DNA from 3 places in the Sphingobium sp. Cam5-1 genome. Region 3 is predicted to be linked to each of the others. Evidence: predicted binding sites of a transcription regulator. Region 3 holds the regulator's gene; each other region holds the start of a gene.
What was found. The regulator LexA, encoded in region 3, represses DNA repair genes until DNA is damaged. The targets are predictions, from matches to a motif close to GTTCCNCNCTTGTTCT.

Region 1: IZV00_RS13615 (ImuA family protein) is a predicted target of LexA. The motif match lies at 3,754-3,769, and genes of this name have one in related genera.
Region 2: IZV00_RS05780 (ATP-dependent helicase) is a predicted target of LexA. The motif match lies at 7,508-7,523, and genes of this name have one in related genera.

Annotation. Positions count from the first base shown of each region.
Region 1 covers NZ_CP065138.1:2,730,881-2,741,375, forward strand. The annotation lists gene IZV00_RS13595 (hybrid sensor histidine kinase/response regulator) at 1-313, shown strand, start outside; gene IZV00_RS13600 (response regulator) at 394-750, shown strand; gene recA (recombinase RecA) at 853-1,926, shown strand; gene IZV00_RS13610 (sulfotransferase domain-containing protein) at 2,245-3,615, opposite strand; gene IZV00_RS13615 (ImuA family protein) at 3,775-4,590, shown strand; gene IZV00_RS13620 (Y-family DNA polymerase) at 4,487-6,082, shown strand; gene IZV00_RS13625 (error-prone DNA polymerase) at 6,079-9,675, shown strand; gene IZV00_RS13630 (GFA family protein) at 9,857-10,318, shown strand; gene IZV00_RS13635 (translocation/assembly module TamB domain-containing protein) at 10,312-10,495, opposite strand, start outside.
Region 2 covers NZ_CP065138.1:1,134,828-1,145,322, forward strand. The annotation lists gene IZV00_RS05730 (bifunctional folylpolyglutamate synthase/dihydrofolate synthase) at 1-40, shown strand, start outside; gene IZV00_RS05735 (DUF6628 family protein) at 110-550, shown strand; gene IZV00_RS05740 (AmpG family muropeptide MFS transporter) at 535-1,860, opposite strand; gene IZV00_RS05745 (hypothetical protein) at 2,225-3,535, opposite strand; gene IZV00_RS05750 (response regulator) at 3,656-4,114, opposite strand; gene IZV00_RS05755 (pseudouridine synthase) at 4,276-5,193, shown strand; gene rsmD (16S rRNA (guanine(966)-N(2))-methyltransferase RsmD) at 5,253-5,801, shown strand; gene IZV00_RS05765 (globin domain-containing protein) at 5,854-6,303, opposite strand; gene IZV00_RS05770 (Rrf2 family transcriptional regulator) at 6,419-6,907, shown strand; gene IZV00_RS05775 (Fe-S oxidoreductase) at 6,855-7,268, opposite strand; gene IZV00_RS05780 (ATP-dependent helicase) at 7,593-9,869, shown strand; tRNA gene IZV00_RS05785 (tRNA-Ala) at 10,006-10,081, opposite strand; tRNA gene IZV00_RS05790 (tRNA-Ala) at 10,218-10,293, opposite strand; gene IZV00_RS05795 (TIGR02300 family protein) at 10,382-10,495, opposite strand, start outside.
Region 3 covers NZ_CP065138.1:676,670-687,164, reverse strand. The annotation lists gene IZV00_RS03415 (anthranilate synthase component II) at 1-467, shown strand, start outside; gene trpD (anthranilate phosphoribosyltransferase) at 533-1,525, shown strand; gene trpC (indole-3-glycerol phosphate synthase TrpC) at 1,522-2,313, shown strand; gene moaC (cyclic pyranopterin monophosphate synthase MoaC) at 2,310-2,780, shown strand; gene IZV00_RS03395 (molybdopterin molybdotransferase MoeA) at 2,777-3,961, shown strand; gene IZV00_RS03390 (hypothetical protein) at 4,010-4,162, opposite strand; gene IZV00_RS03385 (IS1595 family transposase) at 4,303-5,187, shown strand; gene IZV00_RS03380 (hypothetical protein) at 5,409-6,065, shown strand; gene lexA (transcriptional repressor LexA) at 6,138-6,809, shown strand; gene IZV00_RS03370 (ComEC/Rec2 family competence protein) at 6,770-8,944, opposite strand; gene gltX (glutamate--tRNA ligase) at 8,981-10,444, shown strand; gene IZV00_RS03360 (citrate synthase) at 10,455-10,495, shown strand, end outside.

The DNA.
Region 1 (10,495 bases), 800 kb from region 3:
TTCGCGTCAGGGCTACAAGGTGCTGACCGCCAATGATGGCGAGCAGGGGCTGGAGGTACTGGCGAGCGGTGAGAAGATCGACCTGCTGATCTCCGACGTGGTCATGCCCAATATGGACGGCCCGTCCATGGTCGCGCGGGCACGGGACACGCATCCCGACCTTCCCGTGCTGTTCATGTCGGGCTATGCCGAGGAGCAGCTGCGCAAGTCGATCGACCTTGCCAATGTCGCCTTCCTGCCCAAACCATTTTCCGTCAGTCAGCTCGCCGAGGCGGCGCGGGACGCCTTGGCAATGGGTACAGCGGTGGAATGAACTTCTTGAACGATCAGGCGTTTATGCTGGTCCGCGCGCCGATGATAAGATAGCGAGCGTAACGAAATAGGGGATCGCACATGTCGGACGGCAAGACCATCCTGGTGGTTGAGGATGAAGCGATGATCGGCATGATGCTGGAAGATTATCTCGAAACATTGGGATATCGCCTGCATGCCATTGCCGTGTCGGTGGACGAGGCGTGCGACCATGCGCGCAAGGGCGGCTTCGACGCCGCGTTGGTGGACTGCAATCTGCAGGGTGAGAAAAGCTGGCCGGTCGCGGACCTGCTGGCGCAAAGCGGTATCCCCTTTATTTTCGCGACAGGGGGCATGGCTGATGATGTGCCGTCAGGGCATTCGGATCGGCCCACTTTGGCAAAACCTTATACGATTGGCGCCGTTGAGCGGGCGCTGACGAAGGTTCTTTCCGCCTAAATAGGAAATTTCCGTTCCCCTCTTGTTCTTTGAGAACAAAGGGGATACATGGTGGCCAAGGCGCCACTTAATCGGCGCTTCCGCTTGACAGGGGATAGGCCGATGACAGCAATGCTCTCACTCATCGATTCCAAGAAGACAGGGACAATGGACAGACAGAAAGCATTGGAAGCTGCCCTTTCCCAGATTGACCGCGCCTTCGGTAAAGGTTCGGCCATGAAGCTGGGCAGCCGCGAGAAGATCGAGATCGAGGCGATTTCGACGGGATCGCTGGGGCTCGACATCGCGCTGGGTATCGGCGGCCTGCCGCGCGGCCGCATCATCGAAATCTATGGCCCTGAAAGCTCGGGCAAGACCACGCTGGCGCTGCATGCCATTGCAGAGGCGCAGAAGACCGGCGGCATTGCGGCCTTTGTCGACGCGGAACATGCGCTCGACCCGGTCTATGCCAAAAAGCTGGGCGTCGACATCGACGAACTGATTGTTTCGCAGCCTGATACCGGCGAACAGGCGCTGGAGATTGTCGATACGCTGGTGCGCTCAAACGCCATTGACGTGTTGGTGGTGGACTCGGTCGCCGCGCTGGTGCCGCGCGCTGAAATCGAAGGCGAAATGGGCGATAGCCATGTCGGCCTTCAGGCGCGCCTGATGAGCCAGGCTTTGCGTAAGCTTACGGGTTCGATCTCGCGTTCCAAGTGCCTTGTCATCTTCATCAACCAGGTCCGCATGAAGATCGGCGTCATGTACGGCAATCCGGAAACGACGACGGGCGGCAACGCGCTGAAATTCTATGCGTCGGTTCGCCTCGACATCCGCCGCACCGGCCAGATCAAGGATCGCGACGATATCGTCGGCAACGCGACCCGCGTGAAGGTGGTGAAGAACAAGGTGGCCCCGCCCTTCAAACAGGTGGAATTCGACATCATGTATGGCGAAGGGATTTCGAAGATCGGCGAGATACTCGACCTTGGCGTCAAGGCGGGCGTGGTCGAAAAGTCGGGCGCCTGGTTCTCCTACGACTCCGTCCGCATCGGCCAGGGTCGTGAAAATGCCAAGACCTTCCTCAAGGAAAATCCCGAAATGGCGGAGCGCCTGGAAAAGGTGATCCGGGGCAAGACCGAAGAGGTCGCCGAAGGGATGATGACCGGACCCGAAGCGGAGGATGATGGCGAATAAGCACGGCTAACGCCTGCGGCCGGATCAGCCGCAGGACAGCCGCGCGGCTCTGCCCGCCTTTCGTTTCACGCACTGAAAAGGCCCGCCCGCGCATTTTCGCGGGGCGGGCCTTTTACCGTGATAAGAGGGCAGAGGGCGAGGCTTGCTCAACAGGGCTAGAGCATAGTGCCTTAAATCAGAATCTTCCTCTGTTACCGTTCGCCCTGAGCTTGTCGAAGGGCTTTTCTTCTTTTTAGAAAGGGAAGGGCTTCGACAAGCTCAGCCCGAACGGGGTTGAGTGATCCAGATAAAAGGCACGATGCTCTAAATGAACATTGATCAGCGGCTGGGGCTCACCATTCCTGCCGGTTTGAGGTCAGAGGGCGGATTTTTGGCGTGGCTCCGCTGGCGCCTTTTGCTCTGCTCGACGGCGAGCTTTTTCTTGAGCCGTACGCCCTGAAGACCCCAATCTCCAAAATGTACGGCAGCCAGGAATATGAGGAGGCCGTTCATGAACAAGGCGATGGTGAGGGGCAGCGCGAGAAAGACGTCGAGTATTTGTTCGGTCGGTGTTTCTACAGGCCCGACCCGGTCGATCCCGAACAAGGCGAGGCCGTCTTCCAGGGAATGCCCATCCCATTCCCGCCGGAAAAACCATTCGCCTACCTCTATCGCCAGAATGGTCGGGGCGATGAGCATGGCGGCGAGGCCGATTATGACCATCGCCTCGCTCAAAAGCTGTACGCCAAGAGAGGGAAGGCGGCGCTTGGTTACAGGATCATGGACCTGTTTTTCGGGCGCCACGGATTGCGATATCCCAATCGATTTCACGGTGGATGACGAAGGCGGGTCCGAAAAGCCGTATCGATCCAGCTTGGCCAACATGCGGGGGTTCAACTGAGACGTGCAGCTATCCTCGATGAATTTTTGTTGCTCGATCGTCAGTTCCTGGCGGAAGCTGTCGGATTGTCCCTTTCTGATCCGCAGGGCATCTGAATCCGATCTGTCATATTCATGGCCGGGAATGCCCTGGGCGAGTTCCAATGCCTTGAGCTTTTCGAAGGATGAGTTTTCCACCGCATATCGAAGAGCCTGGGTGTTGACTGGCTCATCCAGGAAATTGAGCATCTTTTCGACTTCTGCCTCCGTTTGAAGCAGTAGATCCTCATAATATATGATGTGATGATCATGCCGTTCGAGGCCATTGGCCCAGCTGTTCATATATTTGATATAGTGGGGCAGGCCTCTATTCTCATCCATGAGAAAATCATCAACGCTGCCTTGAAACGACATCTTATGCCGGGTCACATGGTGATAGTCGGAAATAAGTACGGCCCGCGGATCGCGGATCAGGAATATGATGGGCAGCCGACCGGGCAGGGTCGGCTTGAAGCGCAGATGGGTGGAAGGGATGAGGGGGAAAGAAGCCTCCTCCGACCTGCGGACAAAGGCCGGTATGCCGCGCACCGGATCCAGGTCGAAATTGGGAGCAAAGGTGAACATGCTCTGGGTCGTAATGGGCGGATATGCACGCGACGCGAGGAAATATTGCGCCAGGATAAACCTGAGCCAGGTCCTGCCCGACTTCGGGTAGGAGGCAAGGAGCGCGGTCGCGGCGCTGGAAACAAGACGCAGGCTGCGAGCCGAAGCAATGCGGCGCGCCAAAAGGAAGGGCGCGTGAGCCAGTGAGGCGATGTGGGACGTGTCCATCGACACAGATTAGCTTGGCAGAATGCCGGGTGTGAAACTTTTCCGGATGATGGCCAATGTGTGTAAGAAGCTGAAACCATCCTCCCTTTTTTCTGATGCCAGCCAAGTTGATTGACAGGGGGTGCGCTATCGTCGAAAAGAACATATAGAGAACATTCTATGGTGGATTCGGTGAACAGGCTTGCAGCCCTCAGGCGGCACATTGCATCACTGGAAGGGATTCCGGCCGTCAAAGCAGGTGCGCGTATCACGACCGGACATGCGGCTTTTGATCAGGCATTGCAGGGTGGCCTTGCCAGGGGGCGGGTGCATGAATTGTTCGGGAATGCTGAAGATGAAGGCGCCACTGCCGGTCTTTCCCTGATCCTTGCCCATCTTGCGGCGCGTGAGGCTCCTCTGTTCTGGTTGCGCCTTCCAGATGGAGCGGCGGGACAACCTTATGGCCCGGGTCTTGCCGCGCTTGGAATAGATCCAGCCCATTTGCTGGTCGGCGTGATGAAGGATGAGGCCCTGCTGCTGCGCGCGGCGGTCGATGCGTTGCGATGCCCGGCGCTGGGCGCGCTGGTCATCGAACTGCGCGGGCGCGCGCCGCTCATGGACCTGACTGCCAGCCGCCGCCTGGCGCTGGCGGCGGAGACGTCTGGTGTTACCGCCTTCGTCCTGCGGATCGGCGGCGATCCGGTGCCGAGCGCGGCGGAGACGCGGTGGCGGGTGGAGGCTGCGCCATCCGTGCCGTTGCCGGGCAATGCGCCGGGCATGAGCGCCTTTTCGCTCCACCTGTTGCGCCGCCGTTCGGGGGCAGACGGCATGACATGGCGGATGGTGTGGAATGCCGAACGGGGAGATTTTGGAGAAGAGTGCGATGAACGCCATGAGCATGGACGGGCAGGCGGAGAACGCGCTGAAGAGGCGGCGCTACCTGGCGCTGTGGTTCCCCTTCCTGCCGGTCGACCGCCTGCGCATCGCGCGGCCTGATCTGTGGCAGGCACAGGGCGGCGCCGGGCCGGTCGTCATCGTGGAGGCTGTGCGCGGGGCCATGCGCCTTGTGACGCCGGATGCCGATGCGCTGGCGCTGGGCCTGAGCGCAGGCATGACGCTGGCCGATGCGCGGGCGCAGGAGCCGGATCTGGTCAGCTTCGAAGCGGATCATCATGCCGATCAGGATTGGCTGGAGCGGCTGTGCGATGGGTGCGCGCGCTATACGCCGGCGGCCGCGATCGATCCGCCGCATGGGCTGATGCTGGACATCACCGGCTGCGCGCATCTGTGGAACGGGGAGGAGGCCCTGGCGCGCGAGGCGGTGGAGCGGTTTGAGCGGCACGGCATGGAAGTGCGTCATGCAGTAGCGGGCACGCCTGAGGGCGCGCATGCGCTGTGCCGTTTTTCCGCCGGGCCAGCGCCAGATGAGGAGGCTGCGCTGCGTCGCCTGCCGGTCGAGGCGCTGGAGCTGGAGCAGGAGAGCGGGGTGGCGTTGCGACGCGCGGGGCTGCGCACCATCGGCGATCTTGCCGCCCGCCCCGCCGCTGCGCTAGCCGCGCGCTTTGGCGAGGAGGCGGTGGACGCGCTGCATCGCCTGCTGGGTCTGGGGCATCGCCCGCTTAGCCCCCGCCGTCCGCGTCCCGTCCTGCGGATCGAGCGTCGTTTCGCCGAGCCTGTGGGCAGCACCGCCTATGCCTTGCAGCGGGTTGAGGAGATGGCGGGCGAAGCGGGCGAGCGGCTGACTGAGCGGGGCGAGGGCGGGCGGCGGTTCGAATTGCTGTTCTTCCGCGCCGATGGCCTCGCCTTTCCGCTGCGGGTGGAAACCGGCCTGCCGGTGCGGGATGCGCCTGCGATCATGCGGCTGGTGCGGGAGCGGATCGACAGCCTGTCCGATCCGCTGGATCCCGGCTTCGGCTTCGACATGCTGCGCCTTACCGTGCCGCAGACCGAGCCGATGGCCGCGACCCAACTGGCGCTGGAAGGGGGAGAGGCGCGACGCGAGGAAGCGGTCGCGGCGCTGATCGATCGGCTGTCCGTCCGCGCTGGCCGCAACCGCATCCAGCGGTTGGAACCGCGCGACAGCCATATTCCCGAGCAGGCGCAGCTTGCCTTGCCCGCGATCGAAAGCCGCACCCCGTCCAGTTGGCCGCGTCAGGAAGAGTCCGGCGACCCGCCGATGCGCCCCATCCATCTGTTCGACCCGCCCCAGCCGATCGAGGTAGTGGCGGAGGTCCCCGACGGTCCGCCCCATCATTTCCGCTGGCGGCGTAGCGCGCATGAAGTGACTCGCTATGAAGGGCCAGAGCGGATCGCGCCCGAATGGTGGAAGGCGAAGGACGGCGCACTAGCGGGCGAAGGTGCGGGCATGACGCGCGACTATTACCGGATCGAGGATGCGCGCGGTCGCCGCTACTGGATCTTCCGCCATGGCCTTTACGGCACGGAGGCGCGGCATCCCGGCTGGTACATCCACGGCCTGTTCGCATGAAACGCGGAAAGGGACCTGACCCGTCCAAGCCCAGGTCGCCCGACCGGCGGGAGTTGGACGAGGTTGAGGCAAGGGAGAAGATACGACAGGCTGTAAGACCGCCAGTGTCGAGGGAGGGGCCTGCCTTCGCCGAATTGGGCGTCATGTCCAATTACAGCTTCCTGCACGGCGCCTCACACCCTTCAGATATTGTTGCACAAGCCAATCATCTGGGGCTACGCGCCATCGGCATTGCTGACAGGAACAGCGTGGCTGGCGTGGTGCGCGCTTATGTTGCCCTTCGCGACGCGCCGGACAAGGCCCGCGCCGCCATAATCAAAGAAAAGAAGGAGAGGGGCGAATCAGTCGAACTGACCGCCCAGGAAGAGGCTGCCTGTCATACCGATCTGCGCTTGGTGGTGGGCGCTCGCCTGGTCTTTGTCGATGGTACGCCTGACATTCTGGCCTATCCCAAAAGCCGCTTTGGGTGGGGACGGCTTACCCGTCTGTTGACCAAAGGCAATATGGAAGCGGTGAAGGGAGATTGCATTCTTACCTTCGGTGATTTGCTTAGCCATCTTGACGACCTTCTGTTGATTGTCCTGCCGCTATCCACGGCTCGGCCCCAAGAGGTACACAAGGCTCCCCCGGCCTATCCGTCCGGGGATGAGGTGGTGTCCATCTCTCACCTGAAACTGGTGCCGCCTGCGTCTCCGCCCACATGGCAGGATGCATTGCGCCTGTTGCATGACAAGGCGCCGGGATGTGTGTGGCTTGGCCTGACCCTGCGCTATCATGGGCGCGACCGCCGACATGCCACCGCTATTCAGCAGACTGCCCGTGAGGTGGGTGTGCCAGTCATCGCGACCAATGATGTGCTATATGCCGAAGCGACATCGCGGCCCTTGCAAGACGTGCTCAGCTGCATTCGGGATGGCGTGACGCTCAAGCAAGCGGGGCGACGGCTGGAAGCACATGCTGAGCGGCATCTCAAATCTCCGCAGGAAATGGCCCGCCTTTATGCTGCCTATCCGCAAGCGCTGGCTGAAACGATCCGCTTCGTTGATCAGATCGATTTCGTCCTCACTGACCTAAAATATGAATATCCTCATGAGCCGGTGCCGTCCGGCTGGTCACCCGATGGCTGGCTGGAGGATTTGGTGCGTCGCCGGGCAAAGCGCCGTTACGGGCGCAGATTGCCTCCCAAGGTAAGGGCGCTGATAGGACAGGAGCTGCGCCTTATCCGAATGCAGCGCTATGCTTATTACTTCCTGACCGTCCACGACCTTGTGTGCTTCGCCCGCGCGCAGAAGCCCCCCATTCTCTGCCAGGGCCGGGGGTCCGCCGCCAACTCGATTGTCTGCTTCCTGTTGGGCGTCACGTCCGTCGATCCGATGAAGCACGACCTGCTCTTTTCCCGTTTCGTGTCAGAAGAGCGCAACGAACCGCCCGACATCGACGTCGATTTCGAACATGAGCGGCGTGAGGAGGTGATGCAATATATCTACCGCCGCTACGGGCGCGAGCGGGCGGGGATCGCCGCGACCGTCATCCATTACCGGTCTCGCAGCGCCCTGCGCGAAGTGACGAAGGTACTGGGCCTTAGCGAAGATATCGCGGCGCGCCTGTCCAGTACCGTCTGGGGCAGCTACTCAAGCGATTTGGGCGATGGGCGTTTCATCGATGCGGGCTTTTCCCTCGACAATGCGGAGATACTGCGGTTGCGATCGCTGGTTCAGCAACTGATCCGAGCGCCTTTTGCCCGGCATCTGTCCCAGCATGTCGGCGGCTTTGTGCTGACTCAGAACCGGCTGGATGAAACGGTGCCCATTCACAATGCTGCGATGCCGGATCGTAGCTTCATCGAATGGGACAAGGACGACATCGATGCGCTGGGCCTGATGAAGGTCGATGTGCTCGCGCTCGGCATGTTGAGCTGCATTCGCAGGGCTTATGAATTGATGCGGCGTCATGGCCTGGGCGATCATGACCTGACCGTCGATCTCGATTCCGAAGACTCTGCTGTTTACGCCATGCTGCAAAAGGGGGACAGCATCGGTGTGTTTCAGGTGGAAAGCCGGGCGCAGATTAACATGCTGCCGCGCTTGAAGCCGGAGAACCTGTACGACCTGACAGTGCAGGTTGCGATCGTTCGGCCTGGGCCGATCGAAGGCGACATGGTGCATCCCTATTTGCGGCGGCGGGCGGGCCTTGAAAAGCCGGAATTTCCTTCCCCCGGCTATCCACATAATCCCAATGAGTTGCGGGAGTTGCTGAAGGATACCTACGGTGTCCCCCTGTTCCAGGAACAGGCGATGAAGCTCGCCATTGTCGCGGCGGAATTTACGCCATCGGAGGCTAACCAGCTGCGGCGGTCGATGGCGACTTTCCGGCAAGTGGGGGGCATGGACAAGTTCAAGGAGAAGATGATCGGCGGTATGGTGCGGCGGGGCTATGAGCGTGACTTTGCCGAGCGTTGCTATAGCCAGATCGAAGGGTTTGGCAGCTATGGCTTTCCTGAAAGTCATGCCCTGTCCTTTGCCCGGCTGGTCTATGTGTCGGCCTGGATCAAATGCCACCAGCCTGCCGTCTTTGCCTGTGCGCTGCTGAATTCTCAGCCGATGGGGTTCTATGCGCCCGCGCAGATCGTGCGGGATGCGCGGGAGCATGGCGTCGCGGTGCATGATGTGGATGTGAATATGAGCGGGTGGGACAATGCGCTCGAACCGCTGCTGCGGTCGCGGGACATGCGGCGGGGTGAGGGGGAGGGGCGGGCGTTGGCGCTGCGGCTGGGCTTTCGCCAGATCGATGGTTTTCGCGAAGCTTGGGCGGCGCAGATGGTGGAGGCGCGGGAAGGTGGGCTGTTCACCAGCCTTGAGGATCTGGCGCGGCGGGCTGGGTTGCCCGCGCGGGCGCTGCGCTTGCTGGCGGATGCGGACGCGTGCCGGTCGTTGGGGCAGGATCGGCGGGAGGCGCTGTGGGAGGCGCGGCGGACGCCGTCCAATGAATTGCCGCTGTTCGCTGCTGCCCGGAAGCGGGACCAGAAGGCGGCGGGAGAATTGGGGCAGGAGCCGGACGCGATGTTGCCCGCCATGCCGCTCGCCGAACAAGTCGCGGCCGATTATCAGATGACACGCCTGTCGCTCAAAGGCCATCCGATGGAGTTCCTGCGCCCGGTCTTTGCCGCCGAGGGGGTGCTGAGCTGCGCGCAGACATCGGCCGCGAAGAACGGGACGAAGGTGCGGACGGCGGGCGTGGTGCTGGTGCGGCAGCGGCCGGGCAAGGGCAATGCCGTCTTCATCACGATCGAGGATGAAACGGGGATCGCCAACATCCTGCTGTGGGCGCGACTGTTTGAAATGCAGCGGCGGCCGGTGATGGCGTCGCGGCTGATGCTGGTCGAAGGCGAGGTGCAGCGGAGCAAGGAGGGCGTCGTCCACCTGATGGCGAGCCGGGTGCATGATCGCACCGCCGAGCTGTCGCGTCTGTCGGATACGCATAAGCCGCAGATCGCTTTGTCGCGGGCGGATGAGTTTGTGCATCCTCAGCATCCCCGGACGTCCAGCCATCCGCGCAATGTGCGGATATTGCCCAGGTCTCGGGACTTTCATTGAGGGCGAGGATAAGATCAAAATCCTCCCTGCGCGTAAGCGTGGGGAGGGGGACCGCCGGGCAGCGGTGGTGGAGGGGAAATGGCACGACCTGCGCGGCTTCCCCTCCACCAGCCTGCGGCTGGTCCCCCTCCCCATCTTCCGCTGGGGAGGATTAATGTGTCCGCTTTAACAGGAGAATCCCATGTCCATTCCCGATCTCCCCATCGAAGGCGGTTGCCGGTGCGGGCGTGTGCGTTTCCGGTTGAGCGAAGCGCCTTGGGGTGAGGCGGCTTGTCATTGTACCGGCTGCCAGAAGATGACGGGCAGCGCTTTTTCCACCACGATCATCATGCCTTCGGGCGGCTTTGAACTGATTGCGGGCGCCACGGTGATTGGTGGGCTGCATGGCGAAGACGTGCACCATCATCATTGCGACTGGTGCAAGAGCTGGGTCTTCACCAAGCCTGTCGCCGACATGGGCTTCGTCAATGTGCGAGCAACCATGCTGGACGATGCGAGCTGGTTCGCGCCATGGATGGAAACGCAGACGGCAGAAAAGCTGCCCTGGGCGCATACCGGCGCGGTGGTCAGCTTCGAACGCTTCCCCGGCATGGACGAATATGAGGGGCTGATCGCCCGCTACCGCGCCGAGCGGCTTCAATAATCCTTCGAATAGCGCAGGTTTGCCGATGATCCGGCGTTGGTGCCGGTCTTCGACAGCAGGCTGAGCGTCTTTGACAGGGAGATTTCCAGCTGGGTGGCGGTGAAGCCCTTGGGATCGGTGATCACCTCCACATAAATATTGTTGGAGATGTGCTGACCCACTGCCAGCGATGCGCCG
Region 2 (10,495 bases), 460 kb from region 3:
AGGCGAAATTTTGCGCCTGAACGAGCAATATCCCGACTGAATATACTTGCGATTGACTCGCAATAGCGTACCTTGCTCTCCGTAACGCAACGGATAAAAAGGTGCTCATATGCCCCATGGAGAGATCACGCCCCTCGACCTGCCAGGCGCAATGCCTCCCGGCTACGGCAACCGCCTGTTCCTCTATGCGATGCGCCGCATGGCCAGCGCGGGGGTCGATGATGCCCACGCCGCCAACGCCATGCTCGGCGCGTTCGGGCGCAGCTACCGCCGCCCTCTTGTCCTCATGCGCGCCATGATGCTCGAACTTGCCCGCTGCGCTACCCGCCGGATACTCGTCGCGCCTTGCTGCTGCGCCCGTATGACCGCCGACGAAGCATCGCTCATGCATTCGATCAGCACAGCGCTACAGGACCCGCCCGCATCCTATGAGCAACTCGCCTCGCTGCTCGGCACGGAAGATGTGCTAGGCGCCCTCACCTGCCTGCAAGCCGTCTCTCAAGCCCATAGCGACCTAGGCCGCCCGCTGGACCTTTACGCCGGAGCCTGACCCCCGTCATCCGTAGCGGCGCTGCCGACACTCGCATCCACCAGCCCGCTGCGCATCATCAGCCAGAACAGGATAATGCCCGGCAGCGCCAGCACGGTCGTCAGCAGGTAGAAATCGACATAGCCGAACCGCTCGATCAACGCGCCCGCCGACGTCCCCGTCAGAAACCGCCCGACAATGCTCGCCGCCGCCGAAATCATCGCATATTGCGCGGCGGTGAAGCGCAAATCGCACAGCGCGGAGAAATAGGCGACCACGGCAACGCCGCCGATCCCGCTAGCGAAATTCTCGAACCCAATGGCACCCGCCATGCCCACATTGCTCTTTCCGGTCGCCGCCAGCATGGCAAAGCTGAAGTTCGACACCGCCATCAGCACCAGGCTGATAAACACCGACCGCTTCAACCCCAACCGCGCATACAACACCCCGCCCACGAAAATCCCGGCCAGCAATGCCCAGAAACCCACGCCCACATCGTAGATCGCGATCTCCTCATTGCTGTACCCCAGATCGTTGAACAGCAGCCGGAATGTCAGGTTGGCCAGCGTGTCGCCGATCTTGTGGACGATGATGAACAGCAGGACGAGCAGCGCGCCCTTGCGCTTGAAGAAATCAACGAACGGCCCAATGATCGCCTGCGCCAATTCCCCGCCCGTCTTCCGGGAAGCAATCTCGCGATGCCGCTCCGGCTCGCCAACGATCAACGCCGCCAGCATCGCGGGCAGCGCAAACAGCGAACAGACCAGATAGGCCAGCGTCCAGTCCCAATATTGCGCCACCACCAGCGCCAGAGCGCCCGCCGCCGCCGCACCGATGCGCCAGCCATATTGCGACATGCCCGCGCCAATACCCAATTGCTCGGGCCGCAATATCTCGATCCGATAGCCATCGATGATGATGTCGAACGTCGCCCCCGCTATCCCCAGCAGGATCGCCGCCCGCACCGTGCCCATAAGGTCGGTTGCCGGATCGACCACGGCCAGATTGACCACGGCTGCCATCACCAGCAGCCCCGCCACCAGCATCCACGACACGCGTTGCCCCAACCGATGCAGCAGGGGTAACTTCACCCCCTCAATCACCCAGGCCCACAGCCATTTGAGATTATAGGCAAGCAGCACCAGGCTGAACGCCGTGACGCTCTTCTTGTCGATCCCGTCCTGCGCCAGCCGCGACGCCAGGTTCGCGCCGATCATCGCAAAGGGAAAGCCCGACGAGATACCGAGGAACAGCGCGGCGAGCGGCGCCTTCTCTACATAGGGCTTCACCGCATCCAGCCAGCCTCGGGTGCCCACGGCAATGTCATTCATGAAAAAGGCGCGCCCCCAAAATGCTTTATCGCGCCACCATATGGCCAATCCCCGGAGAAACAAGCAGAACTCGCCCCGGACATATGGCCGCGTCAGGCCATACAACCCACAAGCCACCAACTTTTCCCGAAATGGCGCTTCGGGAGCCTTCCTATCATCTCCCCTCCCGCAGGCGGGAGGGGTCGGGGGTGGGCTAGCGCAACACAGGCCTCATCAAATGGGCTCACGCAAGGCTCGCTACGCTCGCGCCCACCCCTAACCCCTCCCGCCTGCGGGAGGGGAATGTCTTGGATGGGTGGTGAGCGGACTGGCGGCTTTGATGCCGTTAGCTAGCGAAAGCCGACAAGCCAGAAGCCCAATTGCCTTAGCGCGCAATCGTTAAGAAGGGCGCTTGGGCAACGGCCGAGTAAACGCATTGCTCTTGCGGCAAGTCGGCAAAATCGACCTTCAGGCTGTTGCCTTCTACTCGGCGAAAATGAACGGCCGGTAATATAACCCACCCATATGCCGGAAGGCCATTGAACTTCACAATTGGAAGCTTTGGCAATTTATCGACGTTTCTCACATTGTAGAGCCTTGCCACGTCGAGTTGCACATTAAAATTCCGGAGCGGCATTGGCTGTGCGGGACGGGCGCTACATGCTTCAACGTAGATCGGATGGCCTTGCGGATTCACAAGAGCGCGAACCGGGATAGGATCGCGAGTTGCATCGGCGTCAGCAGCAGCCGCCATGTCGAGATGGGCACGTAGCAAATCAATGGAGGGTCGCGATGGAGAGGTTGGGATGTCGCCTCCATTCACATCTTTGACCGCCTTCATCATGCGCGCTGCATATTTGCGGTATCCAAAAAGAGTGCGAGTTGCTTCAGCCCAGAAGGCGACTTCCTGGTCATCGGCCGCAACGGGAATCCGATTTAGATCTTCCAGTTCCAGGAGTCGGTTCAGTGGACGATCATCAAGATATCGGAGTAATTGACGTGCAGCCACAGGGTTGGTCGGCAAGGCAGCTTCGGCCAATGCTATCCGGGCTGCGCCGCCGCCTTTGCTGCTTTCTGCGAGCGCCTCGAGATAAGGCCTCAAACCTGCCCGCTCAACATTGCCCAAAAGACTATTGTCGATGCCATCAGACCACTGAGCCTCTGGTGACACTCCAACGTGCATCCGAAAGCGTAGGTAGTAGCGGCGTGCTTCTGCTGGATCCTTGACCCCTGACGCTCCTGTTTTGTAGGCGAGGCCGAGCCAATCTAAGGCGTTACTGGCACCTCGCCGCTCATCTGGAGTCGCACCGATGAGATATTCCATCAGAGCCACGGCCTCTTTAGGATGCGCAGGGCACTTCAGGCTGGCATCGCCATCCATCATGCGTTCGTGTGTTCCGATAGCTGGAGCAAGAAGCCCTTTGGCAATCTGGTACAGATCCTGTCCCGCATCTTGATCCATCTGGACCGAAGGTCGTGAAAGCAAGGCAAGCCGGGGTGCAAGGTCTACCGGAAATACCCGCCCTCGTTTCCCCGATTCAATCCAGCCTCCAGTGCATTGAGGCAATGCAGCTTTGATGGTTTCAATGGTTTCCACCGGCATCGGCGGCGACGCGTAAGATGGCATCGAGAGACCCGCGAACCCTGCGATCATCAAGGTGCGGCGATTTCCTTTAAGACTGGTTTTGAACGTCATAGAGGATGTGTGTCAGGAAAATATGGTGGCCGCTATCAGGAAATGGCCATGGATCTGCTGATGTCCACAACTGGTCGCTAGCCGCCATCCTCCGCAGGCCACGACCAGCCTGAACCAACATCACCCCACCCGATCAAACAAATGCAATCCACGCGGCACCCGCGGCAGCTCCCCACCACGCAGCACCGCCTCAATCACCCCGATCGAAGCCAGCAGATCGCGCGGCAAATAAGGTTTCGCCAGACACCCTACCGCCATCTCATGCGCATCAATCGGACAGGCACCGCTGACGAACAGCACCGCCAGCCCCTTCGCATAGGCATGACGCGCCACATCAATGCCCGTCTTGTCGCCATGCAGGGTAATATCGGCGATCACCAAATCGACCTCATCCTGCTCAATGACGCTGATCGCATGGTCATAATCCTCGACCGTCGCGGCCACGCGGTAGCCAGCCTGCTCCAGCACATGCTCGTTGTCGAAGGCGACCAAAGGCTCATCTTCCACCACCAGCACGCTGATGATGGCCTGTGCCTGCTGCCGCGGCTTCGAGTCCCCTTTGACTAGCCCGAAAAACATTTGCCGATCCGCCCCATATGCGCCATGCACCCGATCAAACGCGCGACCCCTTAAGGGAGTTGCGGCCGCCCCTGCGCACTCGGCGACAGGGCGGCACTATTCGTCATTTTCCCGGCATCTCCGATATGGGAATGCCGCCGCTTCGTTAAAAGGAACCGAGCGTGGAGCCGCCGAAAAAATCAGCACCGCCGCGCAGGGCAGGACCGGGCGGCCCCCGGCGCCCCACCGACGGCAAACCCGCCGGTTCGTCGCGCCCTGCTCGCCCGCCTTTCAAGAAAAGAAGCGCTGCTCCCGTCAAGCCAGCCAATCCCCATCCGGCGCGCGTGGCCGCTGCCGCCAGCGGCACGAACGAACCGCAACGCATCGCAAAGCTGCTCGCTCGCGCCGGGGTCGCCTCGCGCCGGGAAGTGGAACGGATGATCGAGGAAGGCCGGGTCACTCTCGATGGTCAACTGATCTCGACCCCCGCGACCCTGCTGACCTCGCTCAATGGCGTGTCGGTGGATGGCAACCCGGTGGCGCAACCCGCTCCCGCCCGTCTCTTCCTGTTTCACAAGCCTTCGGGCTATTTGACGACCGAGCGCGACCCGCGCGGCCGCCCTACCATCTACGACCGCTTGCCCGCCGACCTTCCCCGCCTCATGCCGATCGGCCGTCTGGACATGACCACGGAGGGGCTTCTGCTCCTCACCACCGATGGCGAATTCAAACGGCAGATGGAATTGCCCGCGACCGGCGTGCCGCGCACCTATCGCGCCCGCGCCTTTGGTGAGGTCAGTCAGGCCCAGCTTGAAGATTTGTTCATGGGCATAGAGATTGACGGCATCCGCTATGGCCAGATCGAGGCCAATCTGGAACGCCGCACCGGCCGTAACCAGTGGATCGAAATGACCCTGACGGAGGGCAAGAACCGCGAAGTGCGGCGTGTTCTGGAGCATCTGGGTCTACAGGTAAGCCGCCTCATCCGCACCAGCTATGGCCCCTTCCATCTTGGCGAACTCGCGTCGGGCGCGGTGCAGGAAGTGCGCCAGCACGACCTCATCGTCTTCCGCAAGAGCTTGAAGACGCCCAAATCCTGAAGCTAAACCCGTTCGCCCTGCGCTTGTCTCAGGGCTTTCCTTCTGCACGGACGCCAATCATGAGAATCATCGCAGGCCAATGGCGCGGCCGCCCGCTGGCAGCTCCCAAAGGCGACGCCACCCGCCCCACGGCCGACCGTACGCGCGAAACGCTCTTTTCGATGCTGGTGAGCCGCATCGGATCATTTGAAGGGTTGGCCGTCGGCGATTTCTTTGCAGGATCGGGCGCCTTGGGCTTTGAAGCCCTGTCCCGTGGCGCGGCTAGCTGCCTCTTCGTTGAACAGGATCAGGCGGCTCTCAATGTGATCCGCGCCAATGGCGACAAGCTCGGCATCCGGCCCGACATTCGGCAGAGCAGCGTGCTCTCCTTGGGGCCTGCGTCGAACCCGCTGGACCTGATTTTCATAGACCCGCCTTATAATAGCGGCGCAGGCGTCGTCGCTCTCGATAAGTTAAGCCGTCTGGGCTGGACCGGCCCCGCTACCTGGATCAGCATCGAAACCGATCGCCGCGAAGATGTGGAGGTCAAGGGCTTTGTCGTGGAGGCAACCCGCGACGTCGGCAAGGCACGCCTGACCCTCTTAAGAGCGATTCCCTCTCCCCTTTAGGGGAGAGGGTTAGGGAGAGGGGAACACCCCAGGAGGCATCCCCACCCATCAATCAAGCCGCTTCAGCATCCTCATAAGCCTGCGCTTCCTTGCCAATCAATATCTCGGCGAGGAACCAATAGGCCTTGCCCCACGCTTCCAACACAGCATCCGTGGCAACATCCGCGCCCAGGACATCGCGGATCGCGGGCAGCAGCGCTTCGGCAACCTTGGGATAATGTTCAGCCTTCACGCCGGTTTCGACGTGCCGCTGCACCATACGCTCGACCGCGCCGGTGAGCGCCTGCAGCTTGTCGATATTCTCGGCATAGCCAAGGATAGCCGCGGCCAGACGCTTGGGCTGCTCACCGCTGTCCTGTGCCGCCTGATCGAACATGTCCTTGATCGACGCATCCTGGAACAGGCGCGCATACATGGCGGTCGTGATTTCCACCCCATGGCTCCGCAGCGCGGGAGCGGTTGCCTTGACGATCGCGATGGTTTCAGCGCTGAGCTGGCTCATATATGCACCCCATTGAACTAGAGACTCGGTAAAGATGCCTTTACGGTACATCTTTAAACATGTAAACAAGCTGCATGTTTTATCTGCAAACCCGGTTCAATTAACGCATTCCCTCATGCAATTGACCCGCCACACCGACTACGCCCTGCGCGTCCTCATCCATTTGGCCGTCACGCCAACAGGTCGTGCAACCATCCCCGAGGTCGCCGACGCCTACGCTCTTTCGCGCAATCATTTGATGAAAGTCGTCCACCACCTCGGCCAAGGCGGGTTCATCCTGACCCAGCGCGGCAGAGGCGGCGGCTTCACCCTGGCCCGCGATCCTGAAGCAATCAAACTGGGTGATGTAATCCGCCACACCGAAACGGACATGAACCTTGCAGACTGCGCAAACTGCAGCCTTCGCGCCGCTTGTGGCCTATCGGGCATTTTGAAGGCCGCAACTACCGCTTTTCTAGCAGTGCTCGACCAGCATAGCCTGGCGGACGCCGCCAAGGACAGAACCGGGCTGGCAGCACTCATTGCTGCCCTGCCCGGCGCTGTCTCCCCGGTCAGCGATGCCTGCGCGCCATCTTCTTCGAACGCGGTGCCTCGCCTGGATTGATGCAGCTATCCTGTACCGTGCGACTGCATAGCGGATAATCTTTACCGCCCGCAGGCGGAGGGGTCATGTTACCGCCAACGGTCACCGGATTGGCCGAACTGCCCACAGGCGCGGCAGGGTCCTTGGGCATACCCGGCGTTGCGGGCATCATGCCGGTGTCGGCTGGAACCTCTCCAGTCGGCTGACCAGCATTGGGATCTGTCGCTGTTGCAGGGCTCGCAGGCGTAGCCGGATCCGTCGGCATGCTATCAGTGGCTGGGGGTTGGGCCGTACTGTCCGGCACACCCTGAGCGATCGCAATGCCAGTAGCGCCGGTGGTAAAAGCCAGCATGGCGGCACCCGCAAGCATGATCGATTTCATGGGTAATCCTTTCCTGTTCATCACCCCGTTCTGCCTCTTGGCGGGTAGAGAACCAGATCAGTGCGCACGCGTTCCGATATCGGCGACGAACGGTGGCTATGCTGCTACCAGGCGAATGATCACGGTCTTTCAGCAAAGCGCCGCTCTCTCATTGAAACCGTTCGGCCTTGACCTAACGACATGACGAGAGGCCGAGGGGGTACCGTTAATGTCAACACAGCGGCCTTCCCCCTTGCATGATTCCTCTTTTGTTCTCATAGATTGCCATCAATCGCACGTGGCCAAGCCCTTGCTCCCTCTATCCATGCTCCCTAGTTGTTGACCATGACCCTCCCTGCTCCAACGCCTGATGATCCGCCCTATCTTCAGGGCCTCAATGAGCCCCAACGGGAAGCTGTCCTCACTGTCGAGGGTCCGGTTCTTGTTCTGGCGGGCGCCGGAACGGGCAAGACGGCTGCGCTGACCGCACGGCTGGCGCATCTTATAGCTACGCGCCGCGCCTATCCGTCGGAAATCCTGGCGGTCACCTTCACCAACAAGGCCGCGCGCGAAATGCGCGAGCGTGTCGGACGTATGATCGGTCCGGCAGTGGAAGGCATGCCATGGCTTGGAACATTTCATGCCATCGCTGCCAAAATGCTTCGCAGACATGCCGAATTGGTCGGCCTGCAATCCAACTTCACCATTCTTGATACAGACGATCAGCTTCGGCTGATGAAGCAGCTGATCCAGGCTGAAGGGATTGATGAAAAGCGCTGGCCCGCGCGGCAGCTGGGTGGCTTGATCGATCAGTGGAAGAATAAGGGTCTGACTCCTGACGAAATCAGCGCCGGAGATAGCGAATCTTACGGGAATGGGCGTGGGCAGAAATTATACGCTGCCTATCAAGCCCGCCTTCGCGATGTAAATGCCTGCGACTTCGGCGACTTGCTGCTCCATATACTCACCATATTGAAGCGCCACCGGGATGTGCTCGAAAGCTATCAACAGCGGTTCCGCTACATCATGGTGGACGAATATCAGGACACCAACAGCAGCCAGTATCTCTGGCTCCGCCTGCTGGCTCAGCAGCGCAAGAATATCTGCTGCGTGGGTGATGACGATCAGTCCATCTATTCGTGGCGCGGCGCGGAAGTCGCCAACATCCTGCGATTTGAAAAGGACTTCCCGGGCGCCAAGATTGTCCGCCTGGAGCAGAATTACCGATCCACGCCTCATATCCTGGGCGCCGCGTCCGGTGTGATCGCCGAAAACGGCAACAGGCTGGGCAAGACGTTGTGGACCGACATCGACATCGGGGAAAAAGTCCGCGTCATCGGCGTATGGGACGGGCCAGAAGAGGCTCGCCGCGTCGGCGACGAAATCGAGGCGATCGAGCGCTCAGGTCGATCGTTGGAAGAGGTAGCTATCCTTGTCCGTGCGCAGCACCAGACCCGCGAATTTGAAGATCGATTCATTCAGATCGGTCTCGCATATAGGATTGTAGGCGGCTTTCGGTTTTACGAGCGGGCTGAGATCCGCGACGCGCTTGCCTATCTTCGCCTCGTCAACCAACCTGCCGACGACCTGGCATTTGAGCGGATCGTCAATGTTCCTAAACGCGGTTTAGGTGAAAAAGCCGTGGAGAAACTTCACCGCCTTGCTCGGGCCGAGGCCATACCCTTGGCGCTCGCTGCTGCACGAATTCTCGATACCGACGAAATGACTCCGCAAGCGCGCCGCAGCCTTGGCGCCTTTATCGGGGATTTGGCCCGCTGGCGCGACCGTGCGACGCAGCTTCCCCATGCCGAACTCGCGCGCCAGATACTGGATGAAAGCGGCTACACGGCAATGCTTCAGGCAGAACGCACAGCCGAAAGCGCGGGCCGCCTCGAAAACCTGAATGAACTTACCCGCGCGATGGAGGAATATGAAACGCTGGGCGCGTTCCTCGAACATGTGTCGCTAGTCATGGACAATGACGCGCAAGCCGAGGAACGGAAGGTCACGATCATGACCATCCATGCGGCCAAAGGGCTCGAATTCGACACTGTTTTCCTGGCGGGCTGGGAAGAGGGTATTTTCCCTTCGCAACGGGCGTTGGACGAAGGCGGTCTCAACAGTCTGGAGGAAGAACGTCGGCTCGCCTATGTGGCGATTACCCGCGCCAGGAAGCTGTGCGTCATCCTTCATGCGGCGAACCGGAGAATATATGGCCAGTGGACCAGTTCCATCCCGTCGCGGTTCGTAGGCGAGCTACCTCCGGAACATGTCGAGGAGGAAAGCAGCATGGCGGGCGGCGCATCCCTATGGCGTGCCAACTGGTCCGAGCGCGCTGATCCCTTCTCCAACGTGCAACGAGGCAGCGGGCGCGGCCCAGGCTGGCAGCGAGCGCAACAAAGTGGCCAGTTCTCCCGCGAAGCCGTGCGGATCGTTGAAGCGCGCGCGTCGGCGGTATACTTAGGCAACAAGGGGCGGGATGATATGCATCTGGGGCTGCGCGTATTTCATCAGAAATTTGGTTACGGCACGATTGCGGAGATCGAGGGCAACAAACTCGAGATCGATTTTGAAACGGCTGGCCGTAAGCGCGTGATGGATAGCTTCGTGCAGCCAGCGTGACCGGGCGCCAGTTAGCATTGTCAAATTTGATGATCCCTCACTGACAATAATGTCATGCAGCGTTAATCTGCTGCCAGACGCTTAGTTTTATTGCTGAGAGAAGACAGGCCAGAGGATAAATAGACGTCCGGAGAGTTGGTGGAGCCTAGCGGGATCGAACCGCTGACCTCCTGCATGCCATGCAGGCGCTCTCCCAGCTGAGCTAAGGCCCCATCGTTGCGCGGCATCATACCGCATCCCAATGGATTGGGCCATGTCCGGCATAGAGCCGTCGGCCGATATAGGATGCCAAGCACCCGCTTGATAGCTTCCGGGCTATACAGGTGAGGCTTGGACCATCCGGAAAACTGGTGGAGCCTAGCGGGATCGAACCGCTGACCTCCTGCATGCCATGCAGGCGCTCTCCCAGCTGAGCTAAGGCCCCGTTACCAGTGTCAGCGCCGCTTGGGACCGGCGCTTCGGAGGTCGCTGCCATTAGGAGGCAGCAACTTCCTTGGCAAGCACAAAATTACTTAATTGTCGTCGTCGCCGTCGTCGGCGGCCGCATCCACGCCGAGGTCATCGTCACCGCCCAGGTCAACGTCATTGTCCGGCGAATCGCCATCATCATCGACATCCAGATCAAG
Region 3 (10,495 bases):
GCGGCGCCAGCGCCTTCCTGCTTTCACCCGGTCCCTGCACGCCCAATGAGGCGGGCGTCAGCCTAGACCTCGTCGCCGCCGCCGCCGACGCAGGCGCGCCCTTGCTGGGCGTATGCCTCGGCCATCAGGCGATCGGCCAGCATTTCGGCGGGCAAGTCGTTCGGGGCGGCCTGATGCATGGTAAGACCTCCCCTGTCACTCATGACGGCACAGGGCTTTTCGCGGGCATCCCATCGCCCTTCACCGCGACCCGCTATCATTCGCTCATCGTGGATGACATTCCGCAGAGCCTCATCGTGAATGCGACCAGCGAGGATGGCTCGGTCATGGGCTTCCGCCATCAGAGCCTTCCGATCCACTCGGTCCAGTTCCATCCGGAAAGCATCGCCACCGAATATGGGCATGAGATGCTGGCAAACTTCATGCGGATCGCCGGGATTCCGGTGAAGGAGCGCGCGGCGGCCTGATTCGGTCAGACTTTCCCGCACCCCACCCTCGACTCCTGCGGCCCGTCATGATTAAGGCAAGGGCGATGACCCGCCTGCCCGATCCCGCAGCGCCGCTGAGCGCCACCCAGGCCGCCGCCGCCTTTGACCTGTTGTTCGACGGCGACCTGCCAGAGGCGGAGATCGCCGCCTTCCTCGTCACCATGGCTCAGCGCGGCGAGTCCGCGACGGAGATCGCCGCCGCCGCCCGCGCCATGCGCGCGCGCATGATCCCTATCGCCGCCCCCGCAGGCGCAATCGACGTCTGCGGCACAGGCGGAGATGGCCACCACACGCTCAACGTCTCGACCGCCGTCAGCCTCGTAGTAGCCGCCGCCGGAGTGCCCGTCGCCAAGCATGGCAACCGCGCCGCGTCATCCAAGGCCGGGGCCGCCGATACGCTCGAAGCGCTCGGCCTCGATCTCGATCGGGTCGCCGATACGGCGGAGGCAACGCTGGCCGATCTCGGCATCTGCTTCCTGTTCGCACAGAAACATCACCCCGCGCTCAAACGCTTCGGCCCCATCCGCAAGGCCATCGGCCAGCGCACCATCTTCAACCTGATGGGTCCGCTCGCCAATCCTGCCGGCGTGCGCCGTCAGCTAGTCGGCATCGCCCGCCCCGCCTATGTTCCCATCTATGCCGAGGCGCTGGCGGAACTCGGCGTCGATCGCGCCATGATTGTCTCAGGGGATGAAGGCCTTGACGAGCTCTCCCTCGCGGGCGGCAACGACGTCGCCGAAGTCACCGCGCAGGGCATCGTCGCCATGCGCCGCCTCACCCCGGCCGACGCTGGACTACCGACCCACCCGGTTGAGGCGATACGCGGCGGTGACCCCTCGCATAATGCCGCCGCCCTGCGCGCCTTGCTTCAGGGTGAGCCGGGCGCCTATCGCGACGCCGTACTGCTGAACGCAGCCGCTGCCCTTGTCGTCGCGGACGCCGTTGCCGATCTGCGCGAGGGTGTCGAGGAAGCTGCCGAAACCATCGACCGCGGGCTTGCCAATGCGTTGCTCAATTGCTGGATTGCCTATAAATGACGAACAAGCTGATCGAAATCTGCGATACGAAGCGTGAGGAAGTGGCCCGCCGCAAGGCAGCGATCACCGTCTCGACGCTCCACGCCCGCGCCGCCGAACAGACGCCGCCGCGCGGCTTCCGTCAGGCGCTCGACAGCGCCGCCCGTTCCGGCTTCGGCCTGATTGCGGAGATTAAGAAGGCCAGCCCGTCGAAAGGCCTGATCCGAGAGAATTTCGACCCGCCCGCCCATGCTCAGGCCTATGCAGCCGCTGGTGCCGCCTGTCTCTCGGTCCTCACGGACGAACCTTATTTTCAGGGCCATGACGACTATCTCATGGCCGCCCGCTCTGCCTGCGCCTTGCCCGTCCTGCGCAAGGATTTCATGGTCGATCCCTGGCAGGTGCTGGAAAGCCGCTCGCTCGGAGCCGACGCCATCCTCATCATCGCCGCCGCGCTGGACGATAATCAGATGGCCGAGATAGAAGATGCCGCGCTTGGTCTCGGCATGGACGCGCTCGTCGAAGTCCATGACGCCCATGAACTGGAACGCGCGCTGAAGCTCCGCTCGCGGCTGATCGGCGTCAACAATCGCGACCTGCGCGACTTCAGCGTCGACTTCGCCCGCACCTACGAACTGGTCGGTCAGGCTCCGGAAGGCTGCACCTTCGTTGCGGAGAGCGGCCTTGGCAGCCATGCCGATCTGGTCGCCATGTCCGAACATGGCGTCCGTTGCTTCCTGGTGGGCGAAAGCCTGATGCGCCAGCCCGATGTCGAAGCCGCCACCCACGCGCTGCTGAACGGCGAATGAGCAAGCTCACTCATCTCGACGAAGATGGCTCGGCCCATATGGTCGATGTCTCCGCCAAGGCGGTGACTGCCCGTGAAGCCATCGCCACCGGCCATATCGGCATGAGCGCTGAAGCTGCGGCCGCCATCGCGCAAGGACTGGTGAAGAAAGGCGATGTCCTCGCGGTAGCGCGCGTGGCGGGCATCATGGCGGCAAAGCGGACCGCTGATCTCATCCCATTATGTCATCCCGTCGCCCTGACCTCTGTCACGATCGACTTCGATCTGGGAACAGAGGGCGTCAGCGTCACCGCCACGGCCAGAAGCGCGGGCCAGACCGGCGTCGAGATGGAGGCGCTCACCGCCACCTCCGTTGCGCTGCTAACCATCTACGACATGGCAAAGGCGCTCGATAAGGGCATGATCATCGGTAAGGTCCGGCTGCTCGCAAAGTCGGGCGGCAAGTCGGGCGACTGGCGCGCCGCATGAGCCTGCTCCCGGTCGCGGAGGCTCAGGCGCGCCTGCTCGCGCTGGGCCGCCGCTTGCCGGAAGAGGACGCCCCGGTTTCCAACTGTGCAGGCCGATGGCTCGCACGTGACATCTTCGCCCTGCGCGATCAGCCTTGGGCAGATCTATCGGCCATGGACGGTTACGCTATTCGCGCGGAAGAATGGCCTGGCCCCTGGCGCCTAACCGCTGAAAGCACGGCGGGCGGCTCCCTTCCCTCCGCTTTGGCTCCGGGGGAATGCTGTCGCATCTTCACCGGCGCACCACTGCCGCCCGGCGCCGATACGGTCCTTATCCAGGAAGATGCGCAGCTGGACGGCCAGCTCGTGCACCCCCTCGGCGCTCCACTACCCACAGGACGAAATGTGCGCCCAGCGGCAAGCGACTTTGGCGCAAATCATCTATTGCTCGCTGCCGGTGCCGCATTGGGTCCCGCGCAGATTGCTCTCGCCGTTCTTGGGGGCCACGGAACCCTTCCGGTCGGCGGCCGCCCGCGCATCGCCCTGATCTCAACCGGCAATGAACTCGTCCCTCCCGGAGCGCCCACGCCCTCTGGCCGCTTGCCGTCCTCCAACGCGCCCATGCTTGCGGCCATGCTCGGCCAGACAGGCGCAGAGGTTATCGACGTCGGCATCGTTCCCGACGATCTCGACGCAATGGTCCGGTCCCTCAAAGAAGCCGCCGGGGCCGACATCATTGTCTCGACCGGAGGTGCCTCGGTCGGCGATCACGACTTGGTGCGGCCAGCTTTCCAGGCGGCAGGCGGCACTCTGGATTTCTGGAAGATTCGCATGCGCCCCGGTAAGCCGCTCATGGCGGGAAAGCTGGGTGATACCCTATTCCTCGGCCTCCCCGGCAACCCCGTATCCGCCTTCGTGACGGCAACGCTGTTCCTGATGCCGCTCGTCCGCCACATGGCCGGAGCCGCCAACCCGCTCCCGCGTACGACGATCGCGGAACTCGCTGCCGCACTTCCTGCGACCGGATCGCGCGACGACTATCTTCGCGCCTATCTCACTGATGCTGGTTTGGTCTCGGTTACTTCGCAAGACAGCGCGGCGACCGCAGCCCTGGCTCAAGCGGGGTGCCTGATCCTTCGACCGGCCGACTCACCCCCGGCCGCCGTAGGTGACAAAGCAACCATCGTACCGCTCTCACAATGAGAAAGGGGCCGCAAAGCGGCCCCTCCCCGTGATCTAACCGAACGTAGATCAGCGCTGCTGCTTGCTGTGATCGCTTTTGTCTTTGCGGCTTTCGCCCATTTGACCCTGGCGATTTTCCTGCTGCTGCTGACGCCCGCCCTGGCTTGAGCGGTCACCACCTTGCTGGCGGCGCTGTTTGTCCTGATCGTTCTGGTTGGCCATCTTACTCTCCTATTCACCCTCTTTGGGAAGGCCGCTATTGAACGGCCGTGACGCAGGTCCGTTCCTTTCGTTACGCTTGGCGCAACCTGCTTGGTTATTATCCCCTTGAAACAAGTAGGCGGATATGGCATATAATGGGCATGAGCAACAAAGCCCCTACGCTGCGCCAGTTCCAAGACCGCTTCCCGACCGAGGATAGCTGCCTCGATCACCTGATGCGCGTCCGCTACGGGGATCGCCACGATTGCGAGAAGTGCGGCAAGTCGGCCAATTTCTACCGCGTGAAGGGCCGTCGCTCCTACGCTTGCGAATATTGCGGCGCGCAGGTTTATCCGACTGCCGGAACGCCTTTTGATCGCACCCGCACCAGCCTGCGCGATTGGTTCTTCGTCATGTTCCAGTTCTGCGCCTCGCGGAACGGCGTTGCCGCCAAGGAAGTCGAGCGCCAACTAGGAGTGACCTACAAGACCGCTTGGCGCATGTGTCACATGATCCGCGAATATATGGGCCAGGTTGACGGCGACGATCCAGTGGGCGGCTTCGGCAAGATCGTGGAAGTCGATGAAACATACATCGGCGGGAAGGTTGAGAATAAGGGAACCGGCAACTACCGCGCCAACAAAACCATCGTGATCGGCATGCGTGAGCGCAACGGCGACGTTATCACCCGCGTGGTGCCGAACCGGAAGAAGGCCACGCTAGAGCCGCACGTGTTCGCCAATGTGAAGCCGCATAGCGAAATCCACACGGACGAACTGGTCAGCTACCGCGATCTGGGCGAGTTCAAGGGCTACTGGCACAAGACCGTGAACCACAGCGCGGAACAGTATGTTGGGCCAACCGGAACGACCGTGAACGGCATTGAAGGCTTTTGGGCGCAGCTAAAGCGCGGGATCAACGGCACCCATATTCATGTCAGCGAGAAGCATCTTCCGAAGTATCTCGCGGAGTTCGAGTTTCGTCACAATATGCGCGACGTTCCGCATCTGATGCTTGATCACCTGATGGTTTCTTTTTCCCGCTAACAGGCGCGTGGCCGTGGGCCATCGCGTCTAGCAGGCGGTCAAAGCGCTTATTTGGGTCCAATATACTTCTCCTCATTAATCTAACGCGCCAGATAGCGAATCCGACCCATCCCAAGACTCCCACGCCCCACAAAGTTGCTGCTATACCCCACCCCCATCGAGGGGGAATGTCTATGTGGAATTCGGCAGCGCTGCTTTCGGGAATAGCATGGTACTCATTGATGGCTACCGCAGTTTTCGGAGGTTTGGCGGTAATAACAGGGTTGGTCGGCGGTGTAGCCGCGACGAGATCAGCAGACATCAAAAGCGCCGAAGACGCCACGAAAATCGCAGAAGCGGATGCGCGCGCCGCAGATGCTAATGCACGGGCAGAAGAGGCGAAGGCCGATGCCGCCAAGGCGCACCAGCGAGCCGAAGAGGCTAGCGCAGAGGCCGAAAAAGTAAGAGAGCGCCTCCAAAAATCCCAGGAAATGCGGCAACTTACTAAGTCCCAGGCAGATGCAATGTTGCCTCTCCTAAAGTCTGATCTTTTCCAGAAAGAGCCTCTCCCATGGATTACGGTCGCCCATGTGCCGGATGCTGAGGCCCAAGCCTTCGCATACCAACTTTGCGACTTCTTCAAATCATGCGGCGTCCAGCAAGGGCCATTCGGCGAAGCGTTCCAAAAAGTGCCAAGCAAATCGGATTTAGCCTTTGCAGTTAAAACTAGCGAACCGACCCCAGAAAACCAGCCTTTCACTCGCCTTTCCCACGTCATGCAAGAGTCTGGAATTTCAATCGGTGTCATAGAGGACAAGGGTTTGAAGCCGAACGAGTTGACCATCATCGTACTCCGCAAACCAGAGGCGCGTGATAACTTACTTGTCGGAAAGGGATAATAACCACCTGCTTGACTTGCCTCCTTACGTTTCCTATGCGTTCTCCATCCGTTCCATGGAGGATAAGTCGGCATGCTGACGCCCAAGCAACAGGAATTGCTCAGCTTCATTCAAACTCGGCTCGATGAAGGCGGGGTTTCGCCTTCGTTCGAGGAGATGAAGGAAGCGCTCGATCTGCGGTCGAAATCCGGGATTCACCGGTTGATTAATGCGCTGGAAGAACGCGGGTTCATCCGTCGCCTGCCGAACCGGGCGCGCGCGCTGGAGGTTCTGAAACTTCCTGAAGCAATGCATCGCGCCCCCAAGGTCGCAGCGACACCCAAGCCGCAACTGTCGGCCAAGCCCCCGGTCGCAGCCAACGACGTGATCGACATTCCCCTTCACGGGCGGATTGCCGCAGGCGTTCCGATCGAAGCCATGGAAGGACAGAATATGCTGTCCGTTCCTGCCGCTCTACTGGGCGCCGGAGACCATTATGCTCTTGAGGTTTCTGGCGATTCGATGATCGACGCGGGCATCCTTGACGGCGACTTTGCACTGATCCAGCGCACTGAAGTCGCGCGCGAGGGGCAAATCGTGGTTGCACTGATCGAGGATAGCGAGGCGACGCTGAAATATTATCATCGCCAGGGGCCTAAGGTCAGGCTCGATCCTGCCAACAATGCTTATGAGCCGCAAATCTACGATTCGCAGCAGGTGCGCATTCAAGGAAAGCTGGCTGGTCTGCTCCGGCGGTACAACTGACCGGATCGGCGACGCGACGGTAAATAGGAAGGCCGGGCGACCCACGGATGTGCGTCGCCCGCTATTTTCCCGGTTCGCACGGTTCCTCCATCAAGATCGATCGCCAGCCCCCCGGTATGTGCCAACAGCCGCCGGTCGGCTTTCAGCCAGCGGGGCCGACACCATGGCGGCAGGCGGCGATCAGCGATAACGATGTCGGCACGCGCGCAATCGCGGGCCAGGCTGTCCTTGGGCACGACAACCCCGCTTCTCGTCACCAATAGCTGCCATATGCGCCCTCCTCCGGTTAGGGCCACCATGCACAAGTCCATGGAACAACGCGCCTCGGGCAAGTCTGCAAGAGCGCCCAGCGGACCTCCATAGCCTGCACTTTCCGCAATCATATCGCGGACATAATCTCCAGCCCGTTCGCGCAGAATAGCCATGCCACCGTCCTGCCCGCGAACGGCAACATGGCGCCCATCGGCTGTCACAAGAATGTCGGGTGGCGAACTCATCATGATGATGGCCATCCCCAGCGCCAAGGGGGCCAGTCCTACCCAGCGCCAAGCGCTTCGCCAAAGCAGACACCAAAGGCCGCCCAGCACGATGATCCCGAAAATCAGGTTGGACACGGAAGGCGCAGTGACGATCGCCCAAGGACTTGCCGCCACCCAATGCGCGATCAGCAGCAGCAGGTCGAGCGCGCGGCCCGTCAACCACCAGGCAGGAGCCCCAAGACCGGCAACATCCAACAGCAAGGCCAATGCCTCCAGCGGCATGACCACAAAGGTTGTCAGGGGAATAGCGACGAGATTTGCAAAAGCGCCTATCATCCCGGCCTTGTGAAAGTGGAACAACGCGATCGGCGCCAAAACCATTTCCACCGCAAAGCCGGAGAGAAGCAAGACGGCAAGGTGGCGACCCAGTCGCCGAAGCACTGACTCCTCACGGGATGCCGCGAACGCCCGAAAGCGGTGATGTTCGCCCAAGGCAACAATGGCGATAACTGCGGCGAAGCTCATCTGGAAGCTTGGCCCTGCCAGCGCCTCTGGCCATGCCAACAGAACCACCAGTGCACCGGCGGCTATCAGCCGCAAGGTGATGGCCTCACGCCCTAGCGCAAGCCCGCCCAGCACCAACAGTGCCGCGACGCAGGATCGAACCGTCGGCACTTCCGCACCCGTCAGCAAAGTATATCCCAGGCCCGCCAGCGCGCCACCGGCCGCAGCGATCAGCATCAACGGCCAGTCCAACGCCGCATGCCGACTAAGTGCCATGACCCGCATCAGCAGAAAAATGACTGCGCCGATAAGGGCGGTGACGTGCAGCCCGCTGATCGAGAGCAGATGGGCAAGGCCGCTGCGGCGCATCGCGTCGGCGTCCGCCTCGCTGATGGCGCCCTGATCCCCCGTCGCCAGCGCTGCGGCTATGCCCGCCCCGTCGCCATGCGCATTCTTCAATATATGCGCGAAAAGACGATTGCGCAGAGGCGGCGCCTCCGTTGATGGGCGTAGCACGACGATGGGCTTAAGCGCGCGTCCCGTTGCCCCGATCCCCTGAAAATAGGCTCGACGCGAAAAATCATAACTGCCGGGCAGGCTCGCTTCGGCAGGAGGCATCAACCGCGTGCGAAAGCGAATGATGGCGCCTTTGCCAACCCCTTCGGGTAGGTCCGCCGCTGCTATGTTCACCCGGATCAAGGAAGGCAGCGCAGGCATGTGGATCGGACGGATCGATACGCGACTCATCTGCTGCGCTGGCACCGTATCGGCTGACCTGACTTCGCCAGTCACTTCTACAAATGTCGCACGCGGCAATGGCGCCGTGCCGACGATCAGGGCTTTCCCCCATATTAACAGGCAACCTGACGCCGCGAGCAGACTGCCCAATATAATCGCGTGGCGTATCCGGCCGCCCTCCGGCAGCATCAATCCGCCACTCGCAATCGCAATCGCGCAACAGCAAAAAGACAACCATGTCAGCTGGTTAGGCAGAAAGAACCAAGCCGCGATGCCCAATCCAAGGCCCACCGGAACCCAAAGCGCAAGTTGCTCGCGCTCAGCCTCCAATGCCTGTTCGAGGCGCGCGAAAAGCTGATGGCCGCTGCGCCTTATTATCGGCGCAACGGACGTTTGTCGTGGCTCAAAAGCCATGCTAGGGGGCGTCGCGTTCATGAATGAGCAAGGCGGATGTCGGGGAATAAAACGGTGAGTGCAACGGGTTTGAACAAGCAGGTGGTAACCCGTTTCGCGCCATCGCCCACGGGATTTCTTCACATCGGCGGCGCGCGCACCGCGTTGTTCAACTGGTTATTCGCCCGACACCATGGCGGCAAGTTCCTGTTGCGCATCGAAGATACCGATCGCGCCCGTTCGACCGAGGACGCTGTCGCCGCAATCTTCGACGGCCTTGACTGGCTTGGCCTTGCAGGCGACGAGCCCGCCGTCTTTCAGTTTGAGCGATCGCAGCGGCACGCGGAGGTCGCTAACCAGTTGCTCGCGGCAGGCCATGCCTATCGCTGCTATGCGACCCCCGAAGAACTGGCTGAACTGCGCGAACAGCAGCGCGCCGCAAAGCAGCCGATGCGTTATGATGGCCGCTGGCGGGACAGTGATCCATCGGAAGCTCCGGCCAATGCGCCGTTCGTCATCCGGCTCAAGGCGCCGCGCGAAGGCGAGACGGTCATCGACGATGCGGTCCAGGGCCGGGTAGTTGTCCAGAATGCGGAACTGGATGACATGATCCTGCTCCGCTCCGACGGGACGCCAACCTATATGCTCGCCGTCGTTGTCGACGATAACGACATGGGTATCACACATGTGATCCGTGGCGACGATCACCTGAACAATGCGTTTCGTCAGCTCGGCATTATTAAGGCGATGGGCTGGGACGAGCCAGTCTATGCCCATATTCCTTTGATCCACGGATCGGACGGCGCAAAGCTATCGAAACGGCACGGCGCGCTGGGCGTCGATGCCTATCGCGACGAGATGGGCATGCTGCCCGAAGCCGTGCTCAATTATCTTCTGCGCCTCGGCTGGGGCTATGGCGACGAAGAGACCATATCGCGAGATCGCGCGATCGAGCTGTTCGACATAAGCGGCGTGGGCCGATCGCCCTCCCGCTTCGACATCAAGAAGCTCGAAAATCTCAATGCATTCTACCTGCGCGAGGCGGATGACCAGCGCCTGGCGGAACTGGTCCTGCCGCGCGTGACGCAACGGCTCGGCACGACCCCGTCGGTCGAGGCGATGGCGCTTCTTGCGCAAGCCATGCCTTCGCTCAAACCACGCGCGAAGACGCTTAACGAGATTGCCGAGGGCGCGGAGTTCCTGTTCAAGGCAAGCCCGCTGGATTTTGACGACAAGGCTATTGCTCTGCTAGACGACTCGGCGCGCGAGCTGCTTGGGAAAACCGCCGACGCTCTTGAATCCGTCCCCTCCTGGACGGTCGAAGCAATCGAGGAAGCGACCCGCCGCGTGGCAGAGGAAGTCGGATTGGGGCTGGGCAAAGTGGCTCAACCGCTACGCGCGGCGCTAACCGGTCGCACGGTTTCGCCGGGGATATTTGATGTCCTTTTCCTTCTCGGAAAAGACAGGAGCTTGGAGCGGCTCGCGGATGCCAGGCAGGCATCGCGCGCTGTTGGCAATTAAGGAGAACGAGATGTCGGACAATAATGCCACTTTGACAGTCGGCGGCGATAC